One region of the Streptomyces sp. NPDC087215 genome, then DNA from elsewhere that is predicted to be linked to it. Evidence: riboswitches for the same ligand, from Rfam matches in the RefSeq annotation. Region 1 holds a riboswitch; the other holds the start of a gene.
The links. A riboswitch is a leader RNA that binds a small molecule or an ion and turns the genes downstream of it on or off. The one in region 1 is predicted to bind cobalamin.
Positions count from the first base shown of each region.

Region 1 (7,163 bases):
GAGGTGACGCGCGATGAAGGACGGCGTGAACGGCGTCGCACTCGCCGTCTTCATCTTCTTCTTCGTGGCCGTCACGGTCATGGGCTTCCTCGCCGCGCGCTGGCGCAAGGCGGAGGACGAGAACAGCCTCGACGAATGGGGCCTGGGCGGACGCTCGTTCGGCACCTGGGTCACCTGGTTCCTGCTGGGCGGCGACCTCTACACCGCGTACACCTTCGTCGCCGTCCCCGCGGCCATCTACGCGGCGGGCGCGGCCGGCTTCTTCGCCGTCCCGTACACGATCCTGGTCTACCCGCTGATCTTCACCTTCCTGCCGCGCCTCTGGTCGGTCTCGCACAAGCACGGGTACGTCACCACCTCGGACTTCGTGCGCGGACGCTTCGACTCCAAGGGGCTCTCCCTGGCGGTGGCGGTCACCGGCATCCTCGCCACCATGCCGTACATCGCGCTCCAGCTCGTCGGCATCCAGGCCGTCCTGGACGTGATGGGCCTCGGCGGCGGCGAGACCACCCACTGGTTCGTCAAGGACCTGCCGCTGCTGATCGCCTTCGGCGTCCTCGCCGCGTACACCTACTCCTCGGGGCTGCGCGCGCCCGCGCTCATCGCGTTCGTCAAGGACACCCTGATCTACATCGTCATCGCCGTGGCGATCATCTACATCCCGATCAAGCTCGGCGGCTTCGACGAGATCTTCGCCAGGGCGGGCGAGGCGTACGCGCAGACCAACCCGGCGACCGACAAGCCGCGCGGCGCGCTGGTGCCCGGCGAGGCGGGCCAGTGGACGTACGCGACGCTCGCGCTCGGCTCGGCGCTCGCGCTCTTCATGTACCCGCACTCCATCACGGCGACGCTGTCGTCGAAGAGCCGCGAGGTCATCCGCCGCAACACCACCATCCTGCCGCTGTACTCGCTGATGCTGGGCCTGCTCGCACTGCTCGGCTTCATGGCCATCGCCGCGGGCATCCAGGTGAAGAACGGCCAGCTCGCCATCCCGCAGCTCTTCGAGACGATGTTCCCCGACTGGTTCGCGGGCGTCGCGTTCGCCGCCATCGGCATCGGCGCGCTCGTCCCGGCCGCGATCATGTCCATCGCCGCCGCCAACCTCTTCACCCGCAACATCTACAAGGACTTCATCAGACCGGACGCGACCCCCGCCCAGGAGACCAAGATCTCCAAGCTGGTCTCCCTCCTGGTCAAGGTCGGCGCCCTCGCCTTCGTCCTCACCATGGACAAGACGGTCGCGATCAACTTCCAGCTGCTCGGCGGCATCTGGATCCTGCAGACCTTCCCGGCCCTGGTCGGCGGCCTGTTCACCCGCTGGTTCCACCGCTGGGCGCTGCTCGCCGGCTGGGCCGTCGGCATGGTCTACGGCACGGTCGCCGCGTACGGCGTCGCCAGCCCCACCCAGAAGCACTTCGGCGGCTCCTCCGCGGCGATACCCGGCATCGGCGAGATCGGCTACATCGGACTCACCGCCTTCGTCCTCAACGTCCTGGTGACCGTGGTCCTCACCTTCGTCCTCAAGGCCCTCAAGGCCCCCGAGGGCGTCGACGAGACCTCCCCGGGCGACTACACGGCCGACGCGGGCGACCGCGGCGTCAAGGACCTCCCGCCGGTCGGCGCCGGAAGCCACTGACCCGCCGCCGCGCCCGAGGGGCCCGGGACCCCCGCGAGGGGAACCCGGGCCCCTCCCCCGTACCCCCGGGGAGGCACACTGCCTCCATGGACTTCACGATCAGGGCGGTACGGCCCGAGGAACACGCGGAGCTCGGCGACCTCACCGGGCTGACCTATCTGAACGACGGGCTGCTGCTGCACGGCGAGGACGACTTCTACCTGGACGTGCTCCGCGACACCGCCGGGCGGGCCCGCGAGGCCGAGGTGCTCGTCGCCGTCGACGCCGACGGCCGGATCGTCGGCGGGGTGACCTTCGCCCCCGGCGACACCCCCTGGGCGGACATCGCCGTCGCGGGCGAGGCCGAGTTCCGGATGCTCGTGGTCGCCCCGGACGCCCGGGGCAGGGGCGTCGGCGAGGCCCTCGTACGGGCCTGCGCCGACCGGGCACGGGCCCTCCCCGGCTGCGTCCGGCTCGTGCTCTCCACGGCCGACCTCATGGTCTCCGCCCACCGGATCTACGAACGGATGGGCTTCGTCCGTACGCCCGAACGGGACTGGGCGCCGGTCTCCGACCACCTCCTGCGCACCTACGCCCTGGAGTTCTGAGGCCACGGCGCGACACAACATGTGGGGGGTGCCGCAAGCGGCGCCCCCCACATGTATGCTCGTGCTCGCTGTCGACGCAGGGGAATCCGGCGCGAATCCGGAACTGTCCCGCAACGGTGTGCTTCGTACGGATACGACGTCCGCACGACGTGAGTCCGAAGACCTGCCGGCAGTGCGCCCGGTCCGTCCGTTCCGGGTGTCACAGACGTCCGGGCCTCGCGGAATGGGCCGGTGGACGCGGCGCGTCCGGCCTGCCCGGAGAGCCGTCCGCCCGCCTTCCCGCCGCGGCCCCGAGCCGAGCGAGGGAGAGCCCCCACGTGACCATCGCGCCCGCCCATCCGGCGTCCGCCGAGGCTTCCGCGATCGAGAGCGACGCCCCCGGGACCGTGCTGCTGCGGACCCTGACCGCCCTCACCGCCGACCTCCCCGACACCGACCCCGGCAAGGTCGCCGCCGCCGCGCTCCGCGGCCGCAGCGCCGCCGCGGACGAGGCGGAGCTGCGCGAGCTGGCCACCGAGGCGGCCGCCGGGCTGATCGCCGAGGACCCCGCGTACTCCCGGCTCGCCGCCCGGCTCCTGACGATCACCATCGCCGACGAGGCCGCCTCCCAGGGTTCCGTGGCCTTCTCCGCGTCCGTGGCCGTCGGCCACCGCGAGGGCCTGATCGCCGACCGCACCGCCGAGCTCGTCGCCGCCCACGCCGACCGGCTCGACGCGACGATCGACCCGGCGGGCGACGACCGCTTCGGCTACTTCGGCCTGCGGACCCTCTACTCGCGCTACCTGCTGCGCCACCCGATCACCCGCAAGGTGATCGAGACCCCCCAGCACTTCATGCTGCGCGTGGCCTGCGGTCTCGCCGAGGACGACGGCTCCCGCGCCCTCGACGAGGTCGCGGCCCTCTACGGTCTGATGAGCCGCCTCGACTACCTGCCGTCCTCCCCGACGCTCTTCAACTCCGGCACCCGCCACCCGCAGATGTCCTCCTGCTACCTGCTCGACTCCCCGCAGGACGAGCTGGACTCCATCTACGACCGCTACCACCAGGTCGCGCGGCTCTCCAAGCACGCCGGCGGCATCGGGCTCTCGTACTCCCGCATCCGCGCCCGGGGCTCGCTGATCCGCGGCACCAACGGGCACTCCAACGGCATCGTGCCGTTCCTGAAGACCCTCGACGCCTCCGTCGCCGCCGTGAACCAGGGCGGTCGCCGCAAGGGCGCCGCCGCCGTCTACCTGGAGACCTGGCACGCCGACATCGAGGAGTTCCTGGAGCTCCGCGACAACACCGGCGAGGACCAGCGCCGCACCCACAACCTGAACCTGGCGCACTGGATCCCGGACGAGTTCATGCGCCGGGTCAACGCGGACGCCGAGTGGTCGCTGTTCTCCCCGGCGGACGTGCCCGAGCTGGTCGACCTGTGGGGCGAGGAGTTCGACGCCGCCTACCGCGAGGCCGAGGCGGCCGGTCTGGCCCGCAAGACCATGCCCGCCCGTGACCTGTACGGCCGGATGATGCGGACCCTGGCCCAGACCGGCAACGGCTGGATGACCTTCAAGGACGCCTCGAACCGGACGGCCAACCAGACCGCCCTGCCCGGTCACACCGTCCACTCCTCCAACCTCTGCACGGAGATCCTGGAGGTCACCGACGACGGCGAGACCGCCGTCTGCAACCTCGGCTCGGTCAACCTCGGCTCGTTCGTCGCCGACGGCGGCATCGACTGGGAGCGGCTGGACGCCACCGTCCGCACGGCCGTCACCTTCCTCGACCGGGTCGTCGACATCAACTTCTACCCGACCGAGCAGGCGGGCCGCTCCAACGCCCGCTGGCGGCCGGTGGGCCTGGGCGCGATGGGCCTCCAGGACGTCTTCTTCCAGCTGAAGCTGCCGTTCGACTCCCCCGAGGCCCGCGCGCTCTCCACCCGTATCGCCGAGCGGATCATGCTCGCCGCGTACGAGGCGTCCGCCGACCTCGCCGAGCGCAACGGCCCGGTCCCCGCCTGGGAGGCCACCCGTACCGCCCGGGGCGTGCTGCACCCGGACCACTACGACGTGGAGCTGAACTGGCCGGAGCGCTGGACGGCGCTGCGCGCGCGGATCGCCGTCACCGGGATGCGCAACAGCCTCCTCCTCGCCATCGCGCCGACCGCGACCATCGCGTCGATCGCCGGTGTCTACGAGTGCATCGAGCCGCAGGTCTCCAACCTGTTCAAGCGCGAGACGCTGTCCGGCGAGTTCCTCCAGGTCAACTCCTACCTGGTCGACGAGCTGAAGCGGCTCGGCGTGTGGGACGCGCCGACCCGTGAGGCGCTGCGCGACGCCAACGGCTCCGTCGCGGGCTTCAGCTGGGTCCCGGCCGAGGTGCGCGAGCTGTACCGCACCGCCTGGGAGATCCCGCAGCGCGGCCTGATCGACATGGCCGCCGCCCGGACCCCGTTCCTGGACCAGTCGCAGTCGCTGAACCTGTTCCTGGAGACGCCCACCATCGGCAAGCTGTCGTCGATGTACGCGTACGCCTGGAAGCAGGGCCTGAAGACGACGTACTACCTGCGCTCCCGTCCGGCCACCCGGATCGCCCGCGCCGCCCAGGCGTCGGCCGCCGCCCCGGCCACCATCCCCGTCCAGCAGGCCGCCGACCCCGACGCGGTCGCCTGCTCCCTGGAAAACCCCGAGTCCTGCGAGGCCTGCCAGTAATGAGCGACGAACAGAAGAACCTCCTCGACCCGGGCTTCGAGCTGACCCTCCGCCCGATGCGCTACCCGGACTTCTACGAGCGCTACCGGGACGCGATCAAGAACACCTGGACCGTCGAGGAGGTCGACCTCCACTCGGACGTCGCCGACCTCGCCAAGCTCACCCCGGGTGAGCAGCACATGATCGGCCGGCTCGTCGCGTTCTTCGCGACCGGCGACTCGATCGTGTCGAACAACCTGGTCCTGACGCTGTACAAGCACATCAACTCCCCCGAGGCGCGGCTCTACCTCTCGCGCCAGCTCTTCGAGGAGGCCGTGCACGTCCAGTTCTACCTGACCCTCCTGGACACGTACCTGCCCGACCCGGCGGACCGCGCGGCGGCCTTCGACGCGGTGGAGAACATCCCGTCGATCCGCGAGAAGGCGCAGTTCTGCTTCAAGTGGATGGACTCGGTCGAGAAGATCGACCGGCTGGAGACGGCCTCCGACCGCCGCCGCTTCCTGCTGAACCTGATCTGCTTCGCCGCGTGCATCGAGGGCCTGTTCTTCTACGGCGCCTTCGCCTACGTGTACTGGTTCCGGTCCCGCGGCCTGCTGCACGGCCTGGCCACCGGCACCAACTGGGTGTTCCGCGACGAGACGATGCACATGAACTTCGCCTTCGAGGTCGTGGACACCGTCCGCAAGGAGGAGCCGGAGCTCTTCGACGACGCCCTCCAGCAGCAGGTCACGGACATGCTGAGGGAGGCCGTCGAGGCGGAGCTGCAGTTCGGCCGCGACCTGTGCGGCGAGGGCCTGCCCGGCATGAACACCGAGTCGATGCGCGAGTACCTCCAGTGCGTCGCCGACCAGCGCCTCCAGCGCCTGGGCTTCCCCCCGGTCTACGGCTCCGAGAACCCGTTCGCCTTCATGGAACTCCAGGGCGTCCAGGAACTCACCAACTTCTTCGAACGCCGCCCGTCCGCCTACCAGGTGGCGGTCGAGGGCTCGGTGGACCTGGACGAGGACTTCTAGTCCCGTACGGCACGGGAAAGGGCCCCGCACTCCTCGGAGTGCGGGGCCCTTTCCGGTACCACCGGAGGGTCAGGCGTTCGGAACCGTCTCGTAGCGCGGGGTGCCCTCTTCCATCTGGCGGAGGGCGTCCTTGCGGTCGCGCTTGGAGAGGCGGTCGATGTACAGGTAGCCGTACAGGTGGTCCGTCTCGTGCTGGAGGCAGCGGGCGAAGTAGCCGGTGCCCCTGACCTTGATCGGGTTGCCCTGGGCGTCCTGGCCGTGGACCTCCGCGTGGTCCGGGCGGGCCAGTTCGGCGTAGGCCGTCGGGACCGAGAGGCAGCCCTCGTTGGACTCGTCCAGGACGCGCAGCTCCGCCGGGAGTTCCTGGAGGACCGGGTTGATCACGACGCCGGTGTGCCGGACGCCCTCGTCGTCGGGGCAGTCGTAGACGAAGACCTTGAGGTCCACACCGATCTGGTTCGCGGCCAGGCCCACGCCCTCGGCGGCCTTCTGGCTGGCGAACATGTCGTCGATCAGCGCGGCGAGCGAGTCGTCGAACTCGGTGACGTCCTTGCACTCCTTGTGCAGCACCGGGTTCCCGACCACCGTGATCGGGCGGGCCGTGCCGCGCTCGCGGTGGGCGAGCTCACGCGCCTCGCAGTCCTCCGTGTCCACGACGTAGCCGTCGTTGATCCGCGTCTGCTCGTCCGTCTCCTGCTGCGCCATGTCCGGCCGCGCCCTTCTGAAAACCCGATTCCGTCGGAGGACAGCCTACGGGCCCGACGGCGGACGCTCAGCAGACCTCTTCGAGATCCCGCCATTCACGGCTGTCGGGACTGTCCGCGGCCCAGCCGTCGAGGAGTCCCCGCACCAGGCCCGGCGGGGCCGCGATGCCGCACTCGCGCTCCGGCACCCACAGCTCGCCCGGCGAGCGGTGGCCCAGCGGCCCGGGGTGCCCAGGCTCGCTGTGGTCGTGCGGGTCGGAGTGCTCGCCCTCGCCCTCGGCGCTCGGCATCGTCGACTCCGAGCAGGCGCGGCAGAGCAGCCGCACCGAGGACGACCAGTCCTCGGCGGCGAAGCCCGCCTCCGCGGCCAGCAGCTCCAGGGCGTCCCGGTCGGCCTCGGTGGCCGCCTCCAGGAGCACCACCCAGGTGGGGACGGGCGACGGCGCCCACAGCTCGATCTCGTCGAAGACCGGATAGGAGGGGCCCGCGGTGGTGGTCCGCTCACCGTGCGGCACCCCGTCGTGCAGGAC
Region 1 covers NZ_JBIUZD010000005.1:365,197-372,359, forward strand. The annotation lists gene ACIO92_RS16975 (DUF3311 domain-containing protein) at 1-17, shown strand, start outside; gene mctP (monocarboxylate uptake permease MctP) at 14-1,636, shown strand; gene ACIO92_RS16985 (GNAT family N-acetyltransferase) at 1,723-2,223, shown strand; cobalamin riboswitch at 2,272-2,409, shown strand; gene ACIO92_RS16990 (ribonucleoside-diphosphate reductase subunit alpha) at 2,541-4,916, shown strand; gene ACIO92_RS16995 (ribonucleotide-diphosphate reductase subunit beta) at 4,916-5,929, shown strand; gene def (peptide deformylase) at 5,999-6,634, opposite strand; gene ACIO92_RS17005 (hypothetical protein) at 6,702-7,163, opposite strand, start outside.

Region 2 (7,163 bases), on a different contig from region 1:
CCGCACCCGGCTCCGCCCCCGTGCCCGGTCCCTCCTCCGACGTCCTGCACGACAGCGGATGGCCGGGCGAGGCCCGTGCGGCGGCCGTCTGCGCGGGCCTTCTGCTGGGGACGTCACTGGGCGTCGACGCCGGGGCGTACGGGCTGCCGCTGTCCCACGCCCTCGGCTGGATCGCGCTGTCGGCGCTGCTGTTCGTGGTCCTGCTGCCCGCACGGGTCAGCCTGGCGCCGGGGCTGCTGACGGTCCGGGGGCTGTGGTTCACCAGGACGGTCCGCACCGACCGGATCACGGCGGTCGCGTGGCCGACGGGCACCGCCCGGCGGCTGCGCCTGCGCGACGGGGAGGGCGGGTGGGCCGAGGTGGACCTCCGGGTCCTCCTGGACAATCCGGTCCTGTGGCTGAGGATCGAGTCCGCGGCGCTGTCGGCCCGGCGGCGGGGGACCCTGGCCCACGGCACGGCCGACCTGGCACGGCTCGCGCTCCGCGTCGACACCGAGACGACCCGCTCCGTCCTGAGGGCCTCCGGTCTCGGGTAGCGCCTGTCCGGCGGATCGCCGTGCGAACGATCACACGGCCGCGCGCACGGTACGCGTCGTCGGTGTGACCGAGGAGAGGCCCCGGACCGGTGGGAGGGGCGGCCCGGCGGGGGAGGGGTGCTCCCACGGGTCGGCGGGGGTACGTCCTCGCTCGCCCGGACCGCCGTGCGGTGGACGGCACGTAGGCTGGTGGGGCAGCTGGTTCGCCCCGCCCGCCAGGCGGGAGCGTCGTAAGAGGGAACCCGGTGGGAATCCGGGACTGCCCCGCAGCGGTGAGCGGGAACGACCGCCGTCATACGCACTGGGCCCGGCACACCGGACCCGGGAAGCGACGGCCACTAGGTGAACTCCCCCAGGAGAACGCGCCCGCGAGTCCGAAGACCTGCCCGCTGTCCGCGCGCCGGACACCCCGTGCGCGCGGAACCGCCGAGCCGCGACTCGCGAAGGAGAGTTGACGTGGCAGATCCCACCGTCACCGGCCTTGCCGCAGACCCCACCGACACCCCCAGCCCCGCCCGTAATCCCGTTCCCCGTCCGGGAAAGACCCCGGACGACTCCCGGGTGGTCCTCGCCCACATCATGAGCGACCACGACACCAATCTGTACGGCACCATCCACGGCGGGGTGATGATGAAGCTCATCGACGACGCCGCCGCGGCCGCCGCCGGACGGCACGCCGGCGGGCCCGCCGTGACCGCGTCCGTCGACCGGATGACGTTCCTGGCCCCCGTACGGGCCGGGGACCTGCTGAGCGTGGAGGCCGGGCTCGAACGGGCCGGACGGACCTCCATGACCGTCGGCGTGCGGGTGACCGCCGAACGCTGGAACGACTCCGGTCCCGTCACCGAAGTGGCCACGGCCTTCCTCACCTTCGTGGCGATCGACGCGGACGGCGGTCCGCGTCCCGTGCCCGCCCTCGTCACGGCGCTGCCCGGCCTGTCCTGAGGGGAGCCGGGGCCGCCGCCCCTCCGGGGGCCGCGGCCCCGTGCCGTACGGATCAGGTCAGGGACCGTCCGGGATTCGGACAACATCCGGCGCTCGTCCGGCGCGACCCGTACCCTGGCGCGTGCAGCTGGTTCGCCCCGTCCGCCAGACGGGAGCGTCGCAAGAGGGAACCCGGTGGGAATCCGGGACTGCCCCGCAGCGGTGAGCGGGAACGACCGCCGTCATACGCACTGGGTCCGAGACACCGGACCTGGGAAGCGACGGCCACTAGGTGAACTCCCCCAGGAGAACGCGCCCGCGAGTCCGAAGACCTGCCCGTTGCCCGCACGCGGACGATTCCGCGCGCGGTCATCCGGTGACCTCGAGGGCGGGTCGGCGACCATACGGGCGTACAGCCGTGCCATGCCGCGCACGCGTCCCTCCGTTTCCGGTCACTCCTTCCGCGTCTCGTCAGGTCTCCGGACCTCAGGGATCCATCTCGTGAAGGAGATCTCCGTGACCACGAAGTCCGCAGCCCCGGCGGCACGCGCCACCGTGTACGGCTACCCCCGTCAGGGCCGTGACCGTGAACTCAAGAAGGCGGTCGAGGGCTACTGGAAGGGCCGGGTCACCGCCGACGCCCTCCATGCCGTCGCCGCGGGACTGCGCCGGGCGAACTGGCTCGAACTCTCCGGGGCGGGCATCGCCGAGGTGCCGACCGGCGACTTCTCGTTCTACGACCACGTCCTGGACACCAGCGTGATGGTGGGCGCTGTCCCCGGCCGGCACCGGGACGCCGTGGCCGCCGACGTCACCGACGGCTACTTCGCCATGGCCCGTGGCACCCAGGATGTCGCCCCGCTGGAGATGACCAAGTGGTTCGACACCAACTACCACTATTTGGTACCCGAGTTGGGTCCCGACACCGTCTTCGTCGCGGACTCCACCAAGCAGGTCACGGAGCTGCGGGAGGCCCTCGCCCTCGGTCTGGCCGCCCGTCCCGTCCTGGTCGGACCGATCACCTACCTCCTGCTCGCCAAGCCCGCTCCGGGGGTGGCCGAGGACTTCCAGCCGCTGACCCTCCTGGACCGGCTCCTGCCCGTGTACGCCGAAGTGCTCGCGGACCTGCGCGCGGCGGGCGCGGAATGGGTGCAGCTCGACGAGCCCGCCCTCGTACAGGACCGCACGCCCGCCGACCTGAACACCGCCGCCCGCGCCTACCGTGACCTCGGCGCCGTCGAGGACCGGCCGAAGATCCTCGTGGCCTCCTACTTCGACCGGCTCGGCGACGCCCTCCCGGTCCTCGCCAAGGCGCCCGTGGAGGGGCTCGCCCTGGACTTCACCGGGCCCGCCGCCGCCAACCTGGCCGGGCTCGCCGCCGTCGGCGGACTGCCGGGGAAGCGACTCGTCGCGGGCGTGGTCGACGGCCGCAACATCTGGGCCGACGACCTCCAGAAGTCCCTCACCACCCTCGGCACCCTCCTCGGTCTCGCGGACCGCGTGGACGTCTCCGCCTCCTGCTCGCTGCTCCACGTGCCGCTCGACGCCACGGCCGAGAAGGACATCGACCCGCAGATCCTGCGCTGGCTGGCCTTCGCCCGGCAGAAGACCGCCGAGACCGTCACCCTGGCCGCCGGACTCTCCCGGGGCACCGACGCCATCGCCGGTGAACTGGCCGCCAACCGTGCCGCGCTCTCCTCCCGCGCCGAGTCCCCCCTCACCCGCGACCCGGCCGTACGCGCCCGCGTCGCGGCCGTCACCGACACGGACGGCCGCCGCTCCCGGCCCTATCCGGAGCGGGCCGCCGCCCAGCGGGCGCACCTGGGCCTGCCGCCGCTGCCGACCACCACCATCGGATCCTTCCCGCAGACCACGGAACTGCGCACCGCCCGCGCGGACCTGCGCGCGGGCTCGCTCGACGCGGCGGGTTACGAGGAGCGGATCAGGGCCGAGATCCGGGAGGTGATCGCCTTCCAGGAGAAGACCGGCGTCGACGTCCTCGTCCACGGAGAGCCCGAACGCAACGACATGGTGCAGTACTTCGCCGAGCAGCTCGACGGCTACCTCGCCACCCGGCACGGCTGGGTGCAGTCGTACGGCACCCGGTACGTCAGGCCGCCGATCCTCGCCGGTGACATCTCCCGCCCGAAGCCGATGACGGTGCGCTGGACCGCGTACGCCCAGTCCCTCACCGCCAAGCCGGTCAAGGGGATGCTCACCGGTCCGGTCACCATGCTCGCCTGGTCGTTCGTCCGCGACGACCAGCCGCTCGCCGACACGGCGCGCCAGGTGGCGCTCGCCCTGCGCGACGAGGTGAACGACCTGGAGGCGGCGGGGACTTCCGTCCTCCAGGTGGACGAGCCCGCGCTGCGCGAGACCCTGCCGCTGCGGGCGGCCGACCACCCGGCCTATCTGGCCTGGGCCACCGAGGCGTTCCGGCTCACCACCGCCGGGGTGCGGCCGGACACCCAGATCCACACCCACATGTGCTACGCGGAGTTCGGCGACATCGTCCAGGCCATCGACGACCTCGACGCCGACGTCATCAGTCTGGAGGCGGCCCGCTCCCACATGCAGGTGGCCCGGGAGCTCGCCGCCCACGGCTACCCCCGGGAGGCGGGACCGGGCGTCTGGGACATCCACTCCCCGCGCGTCCCCTCCGCCGAGGAGGCGACGTCCCTGCTCCGCAAGGGACTTGAGGCCATCCCCGCCGACCGGCTCTGGGTCAATCCCGACTGCGGCCTGAAGACCCGCGGCTGGCCCGAGACCCGGACCTCCCTGGAGAACCTCGTCACCGCCGCCCGTACCCTCCGCGGGGAACTGCCCACCACCTGACCCGCCCTCGCGTCGGCCGCCGACGCGGAGGCCGGTCCTTCCGCGCGGTACCGCGACCAGGGCCGTCTCGTCCAGCCACGGCTCGACGACCCGGCCCTGGTCGCGGTCCGGCTCAGGCCCCGCCGACCAGCCCCGTCTCGTACGCGAAGATCACGGCCTGGACGCGGTCGCGCAGGCGGAGTTTGGCGAGGACGTGGCCGATGTGGCGTTTCACGGTGGGTTCCGCCAGGCGGAGGGCCGCGGCGATCTCCCGGTTGGTGAGGCCCCGGGCGAGTGCGGTCAGAACCTCGCGCTCGCGGGCGGTGAGGAGGCGGAGGCGTTCGTCGGCCCCTGAGTACGTGGCGGGGAGCCGGTGGGCGAAGTCCTGGAGCAGGCGGCGGGTGACGCGGGGCGAGAGCGCCGCGTCGCCGCGCGCCACGTCACGGATCGCGGTGAGCAGTTCCTCCGGCCGGGTGTTCTTGAGGAGGAACCCGGACGCCCCGGCGCGGAGCGCTTCGAAGGCGTACGCGTCGAGGTCGAAGGTGGTGAGGACGAGCACCCGCGTCCCCGGTGTCTCCCGGACCGTCCGGCGCGTCGCCTCGATGCCGTCGGTGCCGGGCATCCGGACGTCCATCAGGACGACGTCCGGGCGCAGTTCGCGGGCCAGCCGGACGGCCGTCTCCCCGTCGGCGGCCTCGCCGACCGGTTCCATGCCGGGTTCGGCGCGCAGGATCATGGTGAACGCCACCCGCAGCAGTTCCTCGTCGTCGGCGACGAGCACCCGGACGTTCATCGCTCTCCTTCCGGGTCGAGGCGGGCGGCGACCCGCCAGCCGCCGCCGGGGAGCGGGCCCGCGCTCAGGGTTCCGCCGTGGGCGGTCACGCGCTCCCGCATCCCGGTGGTGCCACGGCCGGGAGCGGTGGCGGCGGCCGTGGGGCCGTCGTCGGTGACCTCGACGGTGACGGCTCCCGGGGAGCAGACGACACGGACCTCGGCGCGGGTGCCCGGCGGGGTGTGCCTGAGGGTGTTCGTCAGCGACTCCTGCACGATCCGGTAGGCGGTGAGCTGGGTCCCGGCGGGGATTCCGGCCGGATCGCCGTCCAGCCGGAGCCGGGTCGGCAGGCCCGCCTCCCGGGTCCGGTCCCGGAGGGTCGCCAACTGCGCGAGTCCGGGCGGCGGATGACGTACGGCGTCGGGGTCGCCGTCCCCGAGGAGTCCGAGGGAGCGCCGCATGTCGGCCAGCGCCTGCCGTCCGGTCTCGGCGATCCGGTCCGTCACCGCGCGGGTGTCCTCGGGCCCCGCATGTCCGACGGCGTCGGCGAGGGCGACGACGACGGACAGACCGTGACTGACGCTGTCGTGCAACTCCCTGGCGATACGGGCCCGTTCTTCGAGCACCGCGAGCCGTTCCCGCCGTTCGCGCTCGCGTTCCAGATGGGCTGAACGGTCCTCCCGGGCCTTGCGTCCGATCCGGGTGTTGACCCCGAGCAGCGCACTGGCGGTGACCGCCGCGGTCAGCGCTGCGGCGGAGGCGAGGAACCGGCCTTCGGGCGCCCAGCGGGCCGCCGACAGCAGGGCCCCGGCCTCAAGGACCAGCGCGGCCCCGAGGGCCCACCGGCCGGGACGGTGGGCACCGACCGTGCCCAGTGCGACCAACAGGGCCACATCGGCGGGCAGTTGGATGTCCAGCAGGAGCTGTACGGAAGCGACGGCGGCGATCGTCCCGAACACGGCCAGGGGTGCCCGGCGCCGCCACACCAGCGGCAGCACGAGCGCCGTCTGCAGGGCCAGTCCGGTGGCGTCCGTCAGCCGCGCGGGTCCGAGGGTCACCGCGAAGACGACCACCGCGAGCAGGGCGTCCCGGGCCGGGGGCGGCACCCGCGCCGCCAGCCGCACCACCGGGAAGGCCGCCTCCCGGACGGGCCCGCGGGAGCGCTCCGGCTCCACGTCTTCGGCCATGGTGTCCGTCCTCCGGCTTCCGTGTTCCGTGCCCCGTCTTGCGTGGCCCGTCTTGCGTGGCCCGTCTTGCGTGGCCCGTCTTGCGTGGCCCGTCTTGCGTGGCCCGTCTTGCGTTGCCCGCGCTCGGGCCCCGAGGCCGGGCGCGGGGCCCGAGGCTCCGCCCGGTCGGCCCGGCCGGTCCGGCCCGCCCGCGCAGTCCGGTCGTCGACCGCCCCACGAGCCTGCCCCACGGTAGGGCTGCCGCCCCGGCCGGTGCCTCCTCCCGTGGGGGGAGACCGGTGTGCGCCCCGGGGATCGGGGCGCGTCCCCGCTCCTCCCGGAGGCGTACGGGCTCCACGGCTCCGCCGGACGGCCCGGTGCGCACCGGTGTCGGCCCGGCTCCTCCCCGGGGAGGAGCGAGGGGCTCCGGTGCTACCGGGGTCCACCCCCGGGATCGCCCTACGGCCCGTCGCCGGGGCCGCCCGGTCGTCGGCAGGCTGGGCACCGTTCCCGTACCCGTCGCTCCGGAAGGTGCCGGCTCATGTCCTCGTCCCCCCGGTCTCCCCGTCGCAGAACGCTCCTGAAGCTGGGGGCCGCCGCCCTCACCACGGCCGCCGCCCCCGTCACCGCCGTGAAGGCACCCGCCCGGCCCCCGGCCCTTCCCGTCGTCCTTCCGGCGCCCACCGGGCACCGGCCGGTCGGTGCCGTCGATCTGCACCTGGTCGACCGGACCCGGCCCGACCCCTTCGTGCCGTCGAAGCCCTTCCGCGAGCTGATGGTCTCGGTCCGCTATCCGGCGGAGCCCGGCCGGGCGGGGGCGTTCCCGGTCGCCCCGTGGCTGGGCCCGGCCGCCGCGGCCGACTGGGACGAGCGCTCCGCCCCGGGGCTCGGCATCCCGGCCGGGGCGGTGGACTGGCGGGGGACGCGGACGCACGCCAGGACCGGCGCCCC
Region 2 covers NZ_JBIUZD010000023.1:8,897-16,059, forward strand. The annotation lists gene ACIO92_RS32330 (hypothetical protein) at 1-536, shown strand, start outside; cobalamin riboswitch at 768-920, shown strand; gene ACIO92_RS32335 (acyl-CoA thioesterase) at 993-1,481, shown strand; cobalamin riboswitch at 1,593-1,815, shown strand; gene metE (5-methyltetrahydropteroyltriglutamate--homocysteine S-methyltransferase) at 1,977-4,295, shown strand; gene ACIO92_RS32345 (response regulator) at 4,408-5,067, opposite strand; gene ACIO92_RS32350 (sensor histidine kinase) at 5,064-6,233, opposite strand; gene ACIO92_RS32355 (hydrolase) at 6,754-7,163, shown strand, end outside.
Region 2: another riboswitch for cobalamin. It lies ahead of metE (5-methyltetrahydropteroyltriglutamate--homocysteine S-methyltransferase); the one in region 1 lies ahead of ACIO92_RS16990 (ribonucleoside-diphosphate reductase subunit alpha).